DNA from 2 places in the Mycolicibacterium sp. XJ879 genome. Region 1 is predicted to be linked to the other one. Evidence: predicted binding sites of a transcription regulator. Region 1 holds the regulator's gene; the other holds the start of a gene.
The links. Region 1 encodes HspR, which represses chaperone genes until heat shock. Its sites were predicted from a motif close to ANNTGAGTNNNNNNNACTCANNT; they were not measured.
Positions count from the first base shown of each region.

Region 1 (8,964 bases):
TCCCGGCGAAGCGGCGCTGCGCGACGCCATCGAAAGCCGGGATGTCTACGGCGGCATGGCATTCAGTCCCGACGGGCGGACACTGCTGATCGCCACCGGGGCCAGCCCGGCCGTCGCGCAAATGCTCACCCAGGTCGCCAACGGCATCGCCAAACAGACCGGCGCGCAGGTCCAGGTCGAGGATCTCGCGCCGCCCACCGCCGACGATCCGCGCGGCATCGGGCTGGCCGCCTCGGCGTTGCCGCTCACGTTGGCCGCGCTGCTGCCCGCGATTGCGCTGGTCTTGGTGCTTCGGCGCGAGATCTGGACGCGAGTGGCGGCCATGATCGCCTTCGCCGCGGTCTCCGGCGTGACGATCGCGGCGCTGCTGCGCTTCGTGCTCGGCTCGATCGACCAGAACTTCTGGGGTGTCACCGCCGGTTTGACGCTGGGCGTGCTTGCCGCGGGGCTGACGATCATGGGGCTGGGCTCGGTGTTCGGGCGGATCGGGTTGATCGTCGGCGCGCTGCTGGCGGTGCTGGTCGGCAACCCGTTGTCGGGGCTGAACAGTGCGCCGGAGATGTTGCCCAGCGGCTGGGGTGAGGTCGGTCAGTGGTTGCCGCAGGGCGCCAATGCCACCCTGCTGCGGTCGACGGCGTTCTTCGACGGCGCAGGCGGGGCCGTGCCGGTCCTCGTGCTGAGTCTCTGGGTGCTGGCCGGTGCGGCTCTGATGGTCATCGCCGCGCTGCGCCAACGGAGCCGGGGGCCGAGCTGACTTACACTCGGGCGGCGTGGGACTCGACGACCGTGACGCGCTGCAAATGCTGCGCCACGCCGTCGACCCCGCGCTCGGCTCCGACGATCTGATCCGCACCTTCTACACCCACTGGTTCGCCACCGACCCGTCGGTGCGCGACTTGTTTCCACCCGATATGGCCCAGCAGCGCGCCGTGTTCGCGCAGGCGTTGACTTGGTTGTTCGGCGAACTCGTCGCGCAACGCGCCGACGAGCCGGTGACCTTCCTGGCCCAGCTCGGTCGCGATCACCGCAAATACGGTGTGACACAACAGCATTACGACAGCATGCAACGCGCCCTGCTGAGGTCGCTGCGCGATCACCTCGTCGAGCGCTGGGATGACAGGCTGGCCGAGGCCAGCCACGATGCGGTCGCGCTGTTCATCGGTGTCATGCGGGGGGCGGCCGAGGCCGAGGAGGGCCCGCCGTACTGCGACGGCACGGTGATCGAGCACATCCGCGCCACCCGTGACGTCTCGGTGGTACGCCTGCAACTGGACCGACCGCTGGCCTACCACCCCGGCCAGTACGTCACCGTGCAGGTGCCGCAGTGGCCGCGGCGGTGGCGGTATTTGAGCCCGTCGATTCCGGCCGAACCCAGCGGGGGCATCGAGTTCCACATCCGCTCGGTCACCGGCGGCATGGTGAGCACCGCGATCGTCGGCGAGACCCGACCCGGTGACCGGTGGCGGCTGTCCAACCCGCACGGCGGCCTGCACATCGACCGCAACGGCGGCGATGTGCTGATGGTCGCCGGCAGCTCCGGCCTGGCCCCGCTGCGGGCGCTGATCATGGACCTCACCCGGTGGGGGGTGAACCCCCGGGTGCAGCTGTTCTTCGGCGGGCGCTACCCCTGCGACCTCTACGACCTGCACACCCTGTGGCAGATCGCCTCGCAGAATCCGTGGCTGTCGGTGACGCCGGTGTCGGAGTACAACGTCGATCCGCCGTGGGCGTCGGAGTATCCCGACGTCAACCCGCCTCGCGGGCTGCACGTGCGCCAGACCGGCAGGCTGCCCGACGTGGTGACCCGGTACGGCAACTGGGGCGACCGCCAGATTTTGATCTGCGGCGGGCCGCAGATGGTCGAGGCCACCAAGGCCGCGCTGATCGCCAAAGGGGCGCCGGCCGAGCGGATTCAGCACGATCCGCTATCCAACTGAGCGGCGGGCTCATACACTGCTCAAGATCAGTTCAGGCTGAGGAGAAGCCATGCCGACCATGCGCGCCGCACGGATGTACGGATACCGGCAACCGCTCAAGCTCGAAGAGATCCCGATACCCGACATCGAACCCGACCAGGTACTGGTGAAGGTGGGCGGAGCGGGCATGTGCCGCACCGACTTTCAGCTCATCGACGGCTACTTCGGGATGGATATGCCGCTGCCTGCGACCCCGGGTCACGAGATCGCGGGGACCATCGATCGGCTCGGCGCCGACGTTCCTGCCGCCGCAGCGTTGGCGGAGGGTGACCATGTGGTGGTCTTCGGGCCGCAAGGCGACGGCTCCTGCCGCCAATGTCATCGCGGCAACCAGCACATCTGCAACCAGGGCCACTGGATCGGTTTCGGGCCGCACGGCGGGTACCAGGAGTACGTCCCGGTCTCCTACCGACAGCTGATCAGGGTCAGCGGTCAGATGTCGGCCCTGTCCCTGGCGCCGCTGACCGACGCCGGCCTGACCCCCTACCGCGGCCTGAAGAAGCTCCGCTCCGCGGGGGTGCTCGGTCCGGGCACCACGCTGGCGGTGATGGGCGTCGGCGGGCTCGGCGCATACGCCGTGCAGTACGCGAAGCTGCTCGGCGCGGGGGCGACGGTGGTGGCGCTGGCCCGCAACGATGAAAAGCTCGCGCTGGCAAAAGAAAACGGAGCCGATCACACCATCAACATCGGCGACCGCTCCGACGATCAGGTGCGCGACGCGCTCGAGCAGGTCACCGGCCGACGGGAGTTCGACGCGGTCATCGAATGCGCGGGAGCCGAAACCAGCATCCGGCTGGCCTTCGCCCTGCTGGCCACCGAGGGCGCGGTCGCGACGGTGGGGCTGGTCGGCAATCGCGTCGACATGCCGCTGTTCCCTCTGGTCAGCCGCGAATACACATTGTTCGGTTCATTTTGGGGCAACTACAGCGACCTCACCGAGGTCGTGGCGCTGGCAGAGGCGGGCAAGATCAAAGATTCGGTGACGCAGGTGCGTTTCGAGGAGGTCAACGATCACATCGACGCACTGGGCCACGGCGATTTCGTCGGCCGCGCGGTGATCGTCTACGACTGACTGTCGGCGGGCACCCGTTGCCAGAAATCGTTGAACGCGATGCTGTCGAAAAGCGCTGTACCTCTGACGATTCGGTCGTCGGCGAGCGTCAGAAACCACGAATAGGTGTTGCGGTAGGCCACGCCGTCGCGAGCCGCGCCCTCAGCGCCTGATCGGGGCTGCCAGTGCCGTCGCTCCAGGCGCCGAAACCGGCGCGGACGATCTCAAGGTTGCGGGCTTCGGTTTCGTCGTGCGCCCGCGTATCTCCGATCACCGTTTGATCTAACCGCATCCGGTGGCAGGATCGGCTGACATGGCCGAGTTGGAGAGCGTCACGCTGAAGGATCCGGCATCGTCGATGACAGCGACGTTCGTCCCGACGGCCGGCATGGTCGGCACCTCGCTGGCCGACGCGGGTGATGAGTTCCTCGGCCAGCGCCGCGGGTTGGACGCGTACGTGACATCCGGCAAGACGATGGGCATTCCGTTCCTGTATCCGTGGGCAAACCGGTTGAGCGACAACACGTATAGTGTCGACGACGCTGTCGTCACCCTGACCGCCGGTGCCGGTGGCGTGCGCACGGACGAACACGGCGCTCCGATCCACGGTGTGCTGGCCGCCTATCCGGGGTGGCTGGTAACCGCCCGGTCGGAGAACTCGCTGACGGCTGTGCTCGACTACGGCGGCAAACCCAGGCTGCTGGCCTCGTTCCCATTCCCGCACCTGCTGGTCCACAGCGTCGCGCTCGACGAACGCAAGCTGACCATCGAAACCACCGTGATGGCGACGACGTCGGCGTCGGTGCCGTTGTGCTTCGGCTACCACCCCTATCTGACGATCCCCGGTGTGCCGCGCGAACAGTGGCGGCTGACCACTCCGGCCATGCGCCGCTTGCCGGTGGACGACCGGGGTATTCCGACCGGGGGGCATCAGGAGTGGCACGGCGGCACCGAACCGCTCGGCCGCGTCGAGTACGACGACGGCTTCGACAACGTGCCCGACGGGGCGGTGTTCTCGCTGTCCGGCGGGGACCACCGCCTCGACGTCAGGTTCGAGGCGGGTTATCCGGCGGCGCAGATTTTCGCGCCCGGCAGCGACGACGTCGTCTGCTTCGAGCCGATGGCCGCCCCGACCGACTCGCTGCGCCGCGGTACCTACCGCTGTGCCGTCCCGGGCAGGCCTGAAACGGTACGCTTTTCGATCAGCGTGCGGTGACCGTCACCACATCCCTGGCACCATGCGGTAGCGCACCTGGTCTTCGCCGCGGCGACTAATGCCAGAATCATTACATCGCCTATCGAATGCTTCCGTGCGCCCACGGTACGGAGACTTCGAGGAAGGTCTGTCTGCGACTATTGACTGGTATCGCCACCACGAAGACTGGTGGGCACCCGCTAAAGGAGCCACCGAAGCGTTCTACGCCCGACTCGGGCAATGACGGAGAAGCCAAGCAATGACGGAGTACGGCAAGACGTTGGGTGCCATGGACACCCCGATCCCGGGGCTGACCGTTTGGCAGCTGCCCGTCCACGGCGACAACCGCGGCTGGTTCAAGGAGAACTGGCAGCGCGCGAAGATGATTTCTGCCGGGATGCCGGATTTCGGACCCGTACAACACAACATCGCCTTCAACGAATCGCTGGGCACGACGCGCGGTATCCATGCCGAGCCGTGGGACAAATTCGTTTCGGTTGCGGCCGGACGGGCGTTCGGCGCCTGGGTCGATCTGCGTGCGGGCGAGACTTTCGGGACGGTGTTCACCATCGAACTCGACCCTTCGCGTGCGGTTTTCGTACCCCGTGGGGTTGGCAACGCCTATCAGACCCTCGAGCCGAACACCGTCTACTCCTACCTCGTCAACGATCACTACTCCCCCGACGCGGACTACACCTCGGTGCATCCCGGCGATGAGCGCGTCGCCATCGACTGGCCAATTCCGTTGGACCAAGCGGTGTTGTCGGCCAAGGACCGAGCCCAGCCGCACCTGGCAGAGGTCGAACCCATTCCGCCGCGCAAGACCCTGATCGTCGGGGCGGACGGGCAACTGGGCCGCGCATTGCGCCGTGCGTACGCTGATGCGCCGTCCATCGAATTCGCCGGGCGCGCCGATCTCGACCTAACGGGCGGTGACCTCGCTTCCGCCCGCGCATGGCGTGAGTACGACACGGTCATCAACGCCGCGGCATACACCAACGTCGACGGAGCCGAGACCGCGGAAGGTCGTGCCGCGGCATGGGCCACCAACGTCACCGGTGTAGCGGCCCTGGTGCGGGTCGCCGCTGAGCATGGCATCACCGTCGTGCATATCTCCAGCGACTACGTGTTCGACGGTACGAGCACGACGCCGTACCGCGAGGACCACCCGCCGGCGCCGCTGGGCGTATACGGACAGACCAAGGCCGCCGGCGATCAACTCGTGGCCACGCTTGCGCGTCACTACATCCTGCGCACGTCGTGGGTGATCGGCGACGGGCGCAACTTCGTACGCACCATGTTGTCGCTGGCCAGCAATGACGTGAACCCGGCCGTCGTCGACGATCAGTTCGGACGCTTGACGTTCACCTCGGAGCTGGCGCGGGCGATCCGACACGTCACCGAGTCCCGTGCACCCTATGGCACCTACAACGTGACGGGATCCGGGTCGGTTCGGTCATGGGCACAGATCGCACAACGCACGTTCGCCATCGCCGGCCATGAGCCGAGTCGAGTGACCGGCGTTTCCACCGCCGAGTATTTCGGCCAGGCCACCGGGCCTGCTGCTCCACGCCCGGCCAACAGCGTTCTGGACCTGACGAAGATCGAGTCCACCGGCTTCGTTCCCGTGGATGCCGACGAGATGCTGACGAATTACATCGAACTCGAACAGCAACGCCTGCCGACGCTGAACGCCGCCACCGACTAGCGCTGGTTGCGCGGCTGCCACACCACCAACGCGGTGCTCTTGGCCCGCGGCTGCGCCCGCAGCTCCTCGAGCTCGCGGGTCAACTCCTTGACGCGGGCCTGCAGCGCCTCGACCTGGTTGGTCAACTGGATGATGCGTTTGATCCCCGCGAGGTTGACACCCTCGTCCTGAGATAGCCGCTGCACCTCCCGCAGCAGGTCAACGTCGTGCTGCGAATAGCGCCTGCCGCCACCGGCCGTGCGCTGCGGGCGCACCAGACCCAGCCGGTCATAGGTACGTAGCGTCTGCGCATGCATACCCGCCAACTCGGCGGCCACCGAAATCAGGAACGTGCGCGCTTCATCGTTGGAACGCTTCGCCGCCATCACGCACCTGCCCATCCCGCCCGCGGGTCAAACCCGCTGGCCCGCTCGGCCTTGGCGTACGCCTCCAACGCCTCGACCGCGTCGCCCCCGAGGTTCGTCGGAACGGCCACCTTGACCGTGACGAGCAGGTCGCCGTGGCCACCGGAACGCTTGGGCACCCCACGCCCGCGCACCCGCAGGATCCGTCCGTCCGACGTTCCCTTGGGCACCCGCACGCCGACCTTGCCCTCCAGAGTTGGCACCGAAAGCGTTGTGCCCAATGCTAATTCATGGAAACTCACCGGCACGGTGACGGTCAGGTCGTCGCCCTTGCGGCCGAAAACCTTGTCCGGGCGCACATGTACGGTCACGTACAGGTCACCCGACGGCGCCCCGCGCAGCCCGGCCTCACCCTGTCCGGCCAGCCGGATCCGTTGGCCGTCCTCGACGCCCGGCGGGATCCGCACGTTGATCGTGCGGGTCCGGGTGGTCACACCGGTGCCCTTGCACTCCTGACACGGGTGCTCGATGATCGAGCCGCTGCCCCGGCATTCCGTACACGGTTCGGAGAACCCGAACGCGCCCTGGTTGCGGCTGATCACGCCGGCCCCGTTGCAGTTCGGACACACCTTCGGGCTGGTGCCCGGACGTGCGCCGCTGCCATGACAATTCGTGCACGGCGCGGGGCTGGTGAGGCGCAGCGGCATCGCGACGCCCTTGGTCGCCTCGAGGAACGACAGCTCGGTCTCGGTCTCCAGGTCGTTGCCGCGACGGGGCCGGCTCGGCCGGGGCTGCTGTGCGCCCCGCCCGAACAGACCGCCGAAAAGGTCACCGATGTTCGCACCACCGGTCTGACCGGCCGCATCGAACAAGTCGTTCAGGTTGAACTCGACACCGTCGGAGCCGTAGCCACCACCGAAACCGCCACCACCGCCGCCGCCGAACCGGCCGCGACCGAAGCCACCGTTGGCGAAAAGCCTTCGGGTCTCGTCGTATTCCTTACGCTTGGCCGGGTCGGTCAGCACCTCCTTGGCTTCCGAAACGGCTTTGTACCGTTCCTCTGCCGCCGAGTTACCGGGGTTGCGGTCGGGATGGTTTTCGGCGAGCAGCTTGCGCGCCGCCCGTTTGATCTCCTGGTCGCTGGCGTCAGAGGAGACGCCGAGCTCGGAGTAGAAGTCCTTCTCGACCCATTCACGCTGGGCCATGTCGCGTCACCTCCTTACCATTTGCCTACTCGTTATTAGGATTCTGCTGCCTTCTCGTCCGATTCGTCGGTGTTATCCGACGTGTCGGCGGAATCGGGGACGGTGTCGACGACACCAACCATGGCGTGGCGCAGCACGAAATCGCCGACCTGGTAGCCGCGGCGCATCACGGCGCCCACGACGGGATGGCTGCCGTCGCCCTCGTGCTGAACGGCTTCATGCAACTCGGGATCGAAATCGTCGCCCTCGTCACCGAATGCCGAAAGGCCAAGCCCCTCAAGGATGCTGGTCAGCTTGTCAGCGACCGCCTTGAATGGCCCGGACTCCAGGTCACCGTGGCTGCGCGCCCGGTCCAGGTCGTCGAGCACCGGCAACAGCTCGGTGAGGACGGTGGCCTTGGACCGCTCGGCGATGACCTGCTGGTCACGCAGCGTGCGCTTGCGGTAGTTGTCGTACTCGGCCTTTACCCGCTGAAGTGTGGATTTCAGCTCGGTGACCTCCTGCGGCGAACCCCCGGCTTCCGGGGCCGGCTCGCCAGGAGCCGGCCCGGTCGCCTGTTCACGTACTTCGCCAGTGTCGGGGTCGATACGCCGCTTGTCGGTGACGGTCACCGGCTCGTGCGAATCGTTCTGGCTCACTTGTTCTCCTGGTCCTCGTCGACAACCTCGGCGTCCACCACGTCGTCAGCCGACGAGCCCGTGGCTCCAGCGTCGGCGGCACCGCCGCCTGCGGCCTGTTCGGCCTGGGTCGCCTCGTAGATCGCCTGGCCGAGCGCCTGGCTTTCGACGCCGAGTTGTTCCATCGCGGATTTGATCGCAGCGATATCGGTGCCTTCCAGCGCCTTCTTCGCGTCTCCGATCGCGCCGTCGACCTTGCTCAACGTCTCCTCGGGGACTTTGGATCCGCCTTCGGCCTCGCGCTGTTCAGCGACGAACTTCTCGGTCTGGTACACCAGCGATTCGGCCTGGTTGCGGACGTCGGCCTCCTCACGGCGCTTGCGGTCCTCCTCGGCATGGGCCTCGGCATCCTTGACCATCCGGTCGATCTCCTCCTTGGAGATACCGGAGCCCTCCTGGATGCGGATGGTGTTCTCCTTGCCGGTGCCCTTGTCCTTGGCGGTGACGTGCACGATGCCGTTGGCGTCGATGTCGAACGTCACCTCGATCTGGGGCACACCGCGCGGCGCCGGCGGAATACCGGTCAGCTCGAAGCTGCCGAGCAGCTTGTTGTGCGCGGCGATCTCACGCTCACCCTGATACACCTGGATTTGCACCGACGGCTGGTTGTCGTCGGCGGTGGTGAACGTCTCAGACCGCTTGGTCGGGATCGTGGTGTTGCGCTCGATCAGCTTGGTCATCACGCCGCCCTTGGTCTCGATACCAAGTGACAGCGGCGTAACGTCCAGCAGCAGAACGTCTTTCACCTCACCCTTGAGCACGCCGGCTTGCAGCGCGGCGCCCACCGCGACAACCTCGTCCGGGTTGA
Region 1 is NZ_JBEFTH010000003.1:419,800-428,763, forward strand. Features, by position in the region: gene ABQF13_RS09305 (ABC transporter permease) at 1-754, shown strand, start outside; gene ABQF13_RS09310 (FAD-binding oxidoreductase) at 771-1,937, shown strand; gene ABQF13_RS09315 (NAD(P)-dependent alcohol dehydrogenase) at 1,987-3,048, shown strand; gene ABQF13_RS09320 (aldose 1-epimerase) at 3,341-4,243, shown strand; gene ABQF13_RS09325 (sugar nucleotide-binding protein) at 4,482-5,930, shown strand; gene ABQF13_RS09330 (heat shock protein transcriptional repressor HspR) at 5,927-6,295, opposite strand; gene dnaJ (molecular chaperone DnaJ) at 6,295-7,479, opposite strand; gene grpE (nucleotide exchange factor GrpE) at 7,515-8,117, opposite strand; gene dnaK (molecular chaperone DnaK) at 8,114-8,964, opposite strand, start outside.

Region 2 (8,964 bases), on a different contig from region 1:
GTCGGTCATCGGCTTGACCTCCAGCGCGTCGAGCACGTCGGCCGGGACGTCGTCCAGGTCGGCCTCGTTGCGCTGCGGGATGAAAACCGTTGACAGCCCGGCCCGTTGCGCGGCCAGCAGCTTCTGCTTGACGCCGCCGATCGGCAGCACCCGGCCGTTCAACGTCACCTCACCGGTCATGCCGACGTCCGAGCGCACCTGGCGCCCGGTGACCATCGACACCAGCGCGGTCACCATCGTGACACCGGCCGACGGACCGTCCTTGGGCACCGCGCCCGCGGGCACGTGCAGGTGGATCCGCCGTTCCAGCGTCGTCGGGTCGACGCCCAGCGCCTCGGCGTGCGAGCGCACGTAGGACAGCGCGATCTGCGCCGACTCCTTCATCACGTCGCCCAACTGACCGGTCAGGGTCAAAGTCGCTTCGCCGGCTTCACCCTTTCCGACGGCATTGGCCTCGATGTAGAGCACATCGCCGCCCATACCCGTTACCGCGAGCCCGGTTGCGACGCCCGGCACCGCCGTGCGCTCGGCCGACTCCGGCAGGAACCGCGGACGGCCAAGGTAGTCAACGAGATCGGCCTCGTCGAGGACGACCGCACCCGGTTCGGTGGCCAGTTTGGTCGCGACCTTGCGCATCATCTTGGCCAGCAGCCGTTCAAACTGCCGCACACCCGGCTCGCGGGTGTAGTCGGCGGCGATCTTGCGGAGCGCGACTTCGGTGACCTCGACTTCATCCATGGTCAGCGCCGCACGTTCGCGCTGCCGGGGCAGCAGGAAGTCCTGCGCGATGGCGAGCTTGTCGTCGGCGGTGTAGCCGTCGATCTCCACCAGTTCCATGCGGTCCAGCAGCGCCGACGGGATGTTCTCGATCACGTTGGCGGTAGCCAGGAACACCACATCGGACAGGTCCAGATCCAGGTCCAGGTAGTGGTCGCGGAACGTGTGGTTCTGCGCCGGGTCCAAGACCTCCAGCAGCGCCGCCGCCGGATCCCCGCGGAAGTCCGAGCCGATCTTGTCGATTTCGTCGAGCAGCACGACGGGGTTCATCGAACCCGCCTCGCCGATCGCGCGCACGATACGGCCGGGCAGGGCGCCGACGTATGTGCGTCGGTGACCGCGGATCTCGGCCTCGTCGCGCACGCCGCCCAGGGCGACGCGGACGAACTTGCGGCCGAGCGCACGGGCCACGCTCTCGCCCAGCGACGTCTTACCGACGCCGGGCGGGCCGGCCAGCACCATCACCGCACCCGAGCCACGGCCGCCGACGATCTCCAGCCCGCGCTGAGCGCGACGCGCCCGCACGGCCAGGTATTCGACGATGCGGTCCTTGACGTCGTCCAACCCGTGGTGGTCGGCATCGAGAATCTCGCGCGCCCCCTTCAGGTCGGAGCTGTCCTCGGTCGTGAGGCTCCACGGCAGGTCCAGCACGGTGTCCAGCCAGGTACGGATCCAACCGCTCTCCGGGCTCTGGTCGCCGGCGCGCTCCAGCTTGCCCACCTCACGCAACGCCGCCTCGCGGACGTTGTCGGGCAGGTCGGCGGCCTCCACGCGGCTGCGGTAGTCATCAGATCCGTCGGGCTCACCCTCGCCGAGCTCCTTGCGGATCGCGGCGAGTTGCTGGCGCAGCAGGAATTCCTTCTGCTGCTTTTCCATGCCCTCGCGGACGTCCTCGGCGATCTTGTCGGTCACCTCGACCTCGGCGAGGTGCTCGCCGGTCCAGTCGATCAGCAGTCTGAGCCGCTCGGCGACATCGGGTGTCTCCAGCAGCTGACGCTTCTGCACCTGCGTCAGGTACGAGGCGTAACCCGCCGTATCCGCCAGCGCCGACGGATCGCTCAGCTGGTTGACGAAATCGATGATCTGCCAGGCTTCCCGGCGCTGCAGCATGGCCAGCAGCAGCTTCTTGTACTCGCCGGCGAGCGCCTTGACGTGCTCCGGTGCGGGATCCTCGATGACCTCGGTCACCTCGACCCACAGCGCGGTGCCCGGGCCGCTGGCGCCGGCGCCGATGTGTGCACGGCTCTCGCCGCGCACCACCGCTGCGGTGCCGTTGCCCCCGGCGATGCGGCCAATCTGCACGATCGAGGCCAGCACCCCATAGGTGGGGTAGCGGTCCTCCAACCGCGGCGCGATCAGCAGTTCGCCCGAACCATCTGACGCGGCGGCCCTAGCTGCTTCAATGGCCGCGCGTGCGGCATCGTCGAGTTCGATCGGCACCACCATCGACGGCAGCACGATCGGAGTGCTCACGAACAGCACGGGCACTGTTTTGGCTTCAGCCATCACACCTCCAAAGTTCAGTCAGATGGACTCAACCTTGGGCGTGGGGGGTTTGTTCCCGCGAAGCCGCCACTGTGTTCGCGAGACGTACACCAGGGCTGCGATCGTGGCCGCTCGAACGACCCTGGTGTAGCACTCGCGAACAAAGCCACCCAAACGGGCAGGGAGCCTGCCGTTCGGGGGTTACGGCAGGCTCCCTGTGTGGGGTGGTTTAGACGGCGCCGGAGGCTCCGAGCACCCGCTGGATGTCGGGCTTCATCTGCTCGAGCTGCTGGCCCCAGTAGCCCCAGCTGTGCGTGCCCTGTTCGGGGAAGTTGAACACACCGTTGGTGCCACCCGCGGCGACGTAGTTGTCGCGGAAGGTGATGTTGGTGCGCAACGTGAACCCTTCGAGGAACTGCGCGGCCATCAAGTTCTGACCGGCGGCACCGGAGTCCAGATCCGACGGGGTGCCGGTACCGCAGTAGATCCAGAGGCGGGTGTTGTTGGCGACCAGCTGACCGATGTTGACCATCGGGTCGTTGCGCTTCCACGCCGGGTCCGTCGAGGGGCCCCACATGCTCTCTGCGTTGAAGCCGCCCGCATCCTGCATCGCCAGCCCGATCAGCATCGGCCACCAACCCTCGGAGGGATTGAGGAAGCCCGACAGTGAAGCGGCGTAGATGAACTTCTGCGGGTGGTAGATCGCATACGTCAGCGCGCTGCTGCCGGCCATCGAGATGCCGACCACCGCGTTGCCGTTCTGCGACACGCCCCGGTTGGCCTCCAGCCAGGCCGGGAGTTCCTGGGTCAGGAACGTCTCCCACTTGTAGGTGTAGTCCTGGCCGTTACCCCGTGACGGCTGGTACCAGTCGGTGTAGAAGCTGGACTGACCGCCGACCGGCATGACGACCGACAGCCCGGACTGGTAGTACCACTCGAACGCCGGGGTTTCGATGTCCCAGCCGTTGTAGTCATCGCGGGCGCGTAGACCGTCGAGCAGGTACACCGCGTGCGGCCCACCGCCCTGAAACTGCACCCGGATGTCGCGGTTCATCGCCGCGGAGAACACATCCAGGTACTCGACGGGCAGACCCGGCCGGGAGAACGCGTTAGCGGTCGCCGACCCCCCGAAGATGCCGGCCAGACCGGGCAGGGTCGCCGCAGCTACGGCGGTCACCGCCAACCGGCGCAACAGTTTGGTTCTGGTACCTCGGTACCTCTTTGAGAACTTCATAACGGCAACCAACCCACCTTTCATCGCTTGTTACAAAGCAATTGCCGTCGCTTTCCTGCGTTATGAAACACGCACTCCGGCCCGGTCGACGCGCGCAACACTCGGTTGCCACGTCGCGGTTGGCTAACGATTACGACTCGCCGCGGACTCAAGGCCCGCCGATGTGCCGTGTGACCAGTGAGAAAGCAGTGACTAGTGTGACGACGGCGCTCGGGCCGAATCGCCACGCGATAACCGGTGCAGCTGGGTCACGTGGTGCGGGCCGAGTTCGTCCAGCGACGTCACACCGAGCAGCTTCATCGTGCGGCTGACCTGCGACGACAGCATCTCGATGGCACGTCTCACTCCGGCCTCACCGCCGGCCATCAGCCCGTAGAGGTAGGCCCGGCCCACCAGCGTGAAGCGTGCGCCCAGCGCTATCGCGGCGACGATGTCGGCTCCCGACATGATTCCGGTGTCCAGCAAAACCTCGGTGTCGCCGCCGAACTCGCGTGCGGCATGGGGCAGCAGGTGAAACGGCACCGGGGCGCGGTCGAGTTGGCGGCCGCCGTGGTTGGACAGCACGATCCCGTCGACGCCGAGGTCGACGACCGCTCTGGCATCGTCGAGCGTCTGAATTCCCTTGACCACCAGGCGGTTCGGCCACTGCTTCTTGATCCAGGCCAGATCCTCGAACGTGACGGTGGGATCGAACATCGTGTCCAGGTATTCGGCGACCGTACCGGGCCAGCGGTCCAGCGACGCGAACGCCAGCGGTTCGGTGCTCAGCAGATCGAACCACCAACGGGCGCGCGGTACCGCGTCCAGCACGGTGCTCAGGGTCAGCGTCGGCGGAATCGACATGCCGTTGCGGGTGTCCCGAAGCCGCGCACCGGCGACCGGAACGTCGACGGTGACCAGCAGCGTGTCGTAGCCGGCTGCGGCGGCGCGTTCCACCAGCGCCATCGACCGGTCCCGGTCCTTCCACATGTACAACTGAAACCAGTTGCGGCCGTATGGGTTAGCCGCCTTCACGTCCTCGATGGACGCGGTGCCCAACGTCGACAGCGCGAAGGGGATACCCGCATCGGCTGCGGCACGGGCACCGGCAATCTCTCCTTCGGTGTGCATGAGCCGGGTGAACCCGGTCGGGGCGATGCCGAACGGCTGGGCCACCGCGGCGCCCAGCACGGTGCGGCTGGTGTCGACCGTCGCGACGTTGCGCAGGATGGCCGGATGAAATTCGATGTCGCGGAACGCTTGTCGGGCTCGAGCCAGGGACAGCTCGTCCTCGGCGGCGCCGTCGGTGTAGTCGAACGCCGCTCTGGGGGTGCGGCGCCGCGCCAGCAGCCGCAGGTCATCGATGGTCAGCGCGTCGGCCAGCCGGCTCTGCACGCCGAACCGTGGGGCGCGAAAACCCAGCAGCGGAACCAACTCCGCGGGCCGCGGTACCCGTCGCTTCACGACGGGTCCGGCGCGATGATCAGCCAGCCATGCGGTGCGACGTCGACCTCGTTGACCTCGTCCGGTGGCGGTGCACCGGATCCAGCGACGATGCGGCCCGGACCGAACCCGAGGTCGGTCATCACGACCCCAGCCGGCGCGTCGTCCATGTTGAGCGCGACCACCAACGTGTCGGTGCCGTTGCGGGTTTCGTACACGTACTGACGGTTGCTCAGGTGCAGCGCCGACGTGCGCGCATTGTGCAGCCAGGGATGTCGTCTGCGCAGCCCGATCAAGTGCTGATGCAGCCGGAACACATCGTGGCCGTACTCGTCGGCGGTCGGTGCGGGACCGAACTCCGGTCGCACCGCGTCGTCGCCGCCGAACCGCTCCTCTTTGACGCCGGTGTAGGCGAATTCGTCGCCGGCGTACACGCTCGGGGTACCGCCGGTCGTGAACAGCAGCACCAGCGCGTGTTCGAGATGACCGGTGTGTTCGAGCCGGCTGGCGATCCTGGTCACGTCGTGGTTGCCGACGAACGTCAACGGGACGAAGGTGTCCAGGAATTCGTTGTGGCGCAGCAGCGCCCAGTCCAGTTCGTAGAAGTTGCCGTCGACAAGAGCGCTCCAGATCGCCTTCCACAGCTCGTACTGGGTCACCGAATCGAAGCGCGCCTGCGCGACCATCTCTGCGTAGTCGCCGTGGATCACCTCTGCGAGGAACCAGGCGTCGGGATAGGCCGCGCGCACGCGCGGCAGCACCGCGGCCCAGAACCGGTCGGGCACTGCGTAGGCCGCGTCCAGGCGCCATCCGTCGGCGCCGCGGCCCAGCCAGTGCGTCAGCACGTCGATGGTGTAGGAGATGACCTCGGGATTGTCGTGATCCAGGGCGATCAGGTCGCCGTGACCTTCGAATGTGTCCAAGCCGTTGGGGCCCTTTCGGAACCATTCGGTGCGGGCGAAATCAGCTGCGACGTGGTTGAATACGCCGTCGAGCAGGATCCGCAGCCCGCGGCTCTTGGCCTCGTTGACCAGCGCGTCGAAGTCGTCGTCGTCACCGAGCCGGGGGTCGATGCGGTAGTGGTCGACGGTGTCGTAGCCGTGGCTGCGCGAGGCGAACACCGGCCCCAGCGCGATCCCGGAGGCCCCGAGTTCGATGGCGTGGTCGAGCCACCCGATCACCCGGCGCAGCCGGTGTTCGGCAGGGCCCGGCGGCGGATCGGCCGGATACGCGCCGACGAAGCCCAATGGATAGATCTGCCACCAGATCACGTGCTGGACCCAGGCGGGCTCAGTCATGCCCGGTACTTCGCTTCGTAGAGCGCCTTCATCGGTTCGGCGAATTCGGCGACAGGACCGTCGGCCCTCACCCCGGGAGCGACAATGGTGATCGGCAGCGGCGCCACCGGCGACGGCGGTGCGCCCCACTCCTTCAGCCAGCCGCTCAGCTGCGCCGAGGAGGTCGCGTAGACGATGCGATCCAGGCCTACCCAGGCGTGCGCGGCCGAGCACATCGGGCAGTGCTCACCGGAGGTGTAGACGGTGGACCTGGCACGTTCGGCGGGGGTGAGGAAGGCGGCGGCCCAGCGCGCGATCGCGAACTCCGGGTGGCGGGTGTGGTCGCCGTCCTTGACCCGGTTGCGGTCCTCGAACCGGGTCTGGCCGTCGGCGTCGACCAGGATCGAGCCGAACGGCTCGTCACCGTTGTCGAGCGCCTCACGCGCCAACTCCACGCAGCGGCTCAGGCGGGCGAGGTCGTCGTCGCTGAGTGCCATCGACCGCAGTCTACGGGGCGCTGACCTCCAGACGACACGCACATGAGGCCGCGATCGGGACATCGGCACGCGCCATGGCCAGCGCCAACTGCTGACCGATGATCGTGGCTTCGTCGATGCGGCCCAGCCGCTGCAGGCATTCGTGGTAGCCGTGCAGGCTCCACACGTTGTTGGGGTGCTGGCAGGGCCGCGGCAGGGTGCGATCGAGCCCGAGGTCGGCGGCGTACACGCTGGCCGCCCGCTCGACGTAGCCTTGCTCGAGCAGTAGCGCGCCGTAGGCGTGCCGGGTGGGCTGCATCCAGCCCCACGGTTCGTCGTAGGGCAGCGCGTCGTCGAGCGCGATCGCCGTCTCCAGTCGCGCGAACGCTTCGTCGAATTCGCCGTCGCGGTAGGCGATCTCACCGGCGAGCATCTGCGAGGCGATCGCCAAGATGTCGAGCACGGTGTTGTTGAACAGGTACCGGGTGTCGGGGATGCGGCCGTAGGCGTTCAGGAACGCGTCGCGCTCGGCGTGGGCCGCGACGAGATTTCCGTTCACCGCGTGGGCCACGCCGCGGCCGTAGTGGATGGTGGCCGCGGTGGAGCAATACAGGTCTAGATTTTGCGGCAGTCGGTGGGCGATCAAGTCGTCCCAGCGGCCGAACCGGACCAGCGCGTGGATGCCCAACGGCACGAACGCCTCGAGCCAGTCGGCCATCGGCGGGCTCTCGATCCGCAGCAGGTCCGGTGTCAGCTGAGCGGCGAGTTCGTCGGCGGCGGCGAATGCGGCGCGCGAATTGCCTTCCAGCATTGCCGAATACACGATGAAGTGCAGGTTGTGGGCGCGGTAGAGCGAGTAGAAGTTCAGCGGCCCTTCCCGGTCGACGAACCGCCGGTCGACGCGCGCCGCAGTCGAGTTCGCGATCACAGAATCCCGATAGTTGCCGCACAGCACGTCGATGTGGCTGGGCATGTGCAGCAGATGGCCGGCGTCGGGCACCAGATCGCGCAGCAGGTCGGCGGCGGGCAGCGCATCCTGTGGGTTCGGCGACATCTCCATGGTGTGCAGGTACAGGTGCAGGATGCCGGGATGTTCACGTCCGGCGGCGCCGGCCAGCGCGCGGTCGAGGATCTGTTTGGCCGCCAGCACTCGCGAGCCGACAGCCGGTTCGCCGGTCCTGGTGTCCCACAGCGCCCACGCCGTCACGTTGACCAGCGCGTCGGCGGCCAGGGTCTGCACATCGACGTCGTGGGGATACGTGTCGCCGAGTGTCTGCATCGCATCGGCATAGGCCGCGCCGCCGGCGCTCAGCGCCTCGGCGTCATCGGGATCGGCGGTCGGAAACCGTTGCCGCAGTGCTTCGATCAGCGCCCGTTCGACCGGCGAAGCGCGGCCGTCGGCGGCCAGCCCGAGTTCCGTTCTGGCCCTGGCCAATGACGTGGCGGCCTCGACGGGGTCGAACGCGTCCCATCCCTTGTTGTAGTTGGGCCCGACCGAGTACGCGATTCCCCACCGCGCGATGGCCAACTCGGGGTCGAGATCCAGCGCGCGCTCGAAGCACCTGATCGCCTCGTCGTGGTTGAACGCGTACGCCCACACCATGCCGCGGTCGAACCACGTTTGGGCCTCCGGCACGGTGGTGTCGGTGGGCCGGTGATAGCCGCCCAAGTCGTAGTAGGGCTCGGCATGGGCAACGGTCATAAGGCACGGTAGTTCAGCCGCGCGGCGGCGGCGCGCTGATTCGACAAGCTGCTCTAGAACGTGTTCTAGTGCTCCAATGGTGGAGTTCACCCATATCGGCGACGTCTCCTCAGCCGAGATCGCGCAGCTGCGCGAGGTCTATGCCCCGCTCGCCGAGTCCGTCAGGGAACTGGTCGACGCGACCATCCGCACCGAGGTCGACGCGCAGACGGTGGCGGCGGTCCGGGCGCAGATCGATGCGGCCACCGCGCAGCTGCGTTCGCAGCAGTGCGACGGACCGTTCGGGGTGCGCTTCACCACCGACGGGGACCGCATGGCGTGGGGCAACCCGGTGATCGGCATCCGGAATCCGTTCGCGCCGCCGCTGGTGGTGCACCGCGACGCCGACGGGCGCGTGCACACCGACTTCGACATGGGTGCGGCCTACGAGGGGCCGCCGGGTCACGTGCACGGCGGCATCGCCGCGCTGGTGCTCGACCACCTGCTCGGTGAAGCGGCAGCCGACGGGCTGAACCCGCGCTTCACCGGCACCATCACGCTGCGCTACCTGCGCACCACCCGGCTCGGCCGGTTACACGCCGAGGCGAAAAT
Region 2 is NZ_JBEFTH010000007.1:106,820-115,783, reverse strand. Features, by position in the region: gene lon (endopeptidase La) at 1-2,283, opposite strand, end outside; gene ABQF13_RS17035 (esterase family protein) at 2,492-3,496, opposite strand; gene ABQF13_RS17030 (alpha-hydroxy acid oxidase) at 3,689-4,939, opposite strand; gene ABQF13_RS17025 (alpha-amylase family protein) at 4,936-6,216, opposite strand; gene ABQF13_RS17020 (nucleoside deaminase) at 6,213-6,692, opposite strand; gene ABQF13_RS17015 (tetratricopeptide repeat protein) at 6,703-8,373, opposite strand; gene ABQF13_RS17010 (PaaI family thioesterase) at 8,450-8,964, shown strand, end outside.
Region 2: the regulator HspR is predicted to act here: its motif matches at 2,295-2,317, upstream of lon (endopeptidase La).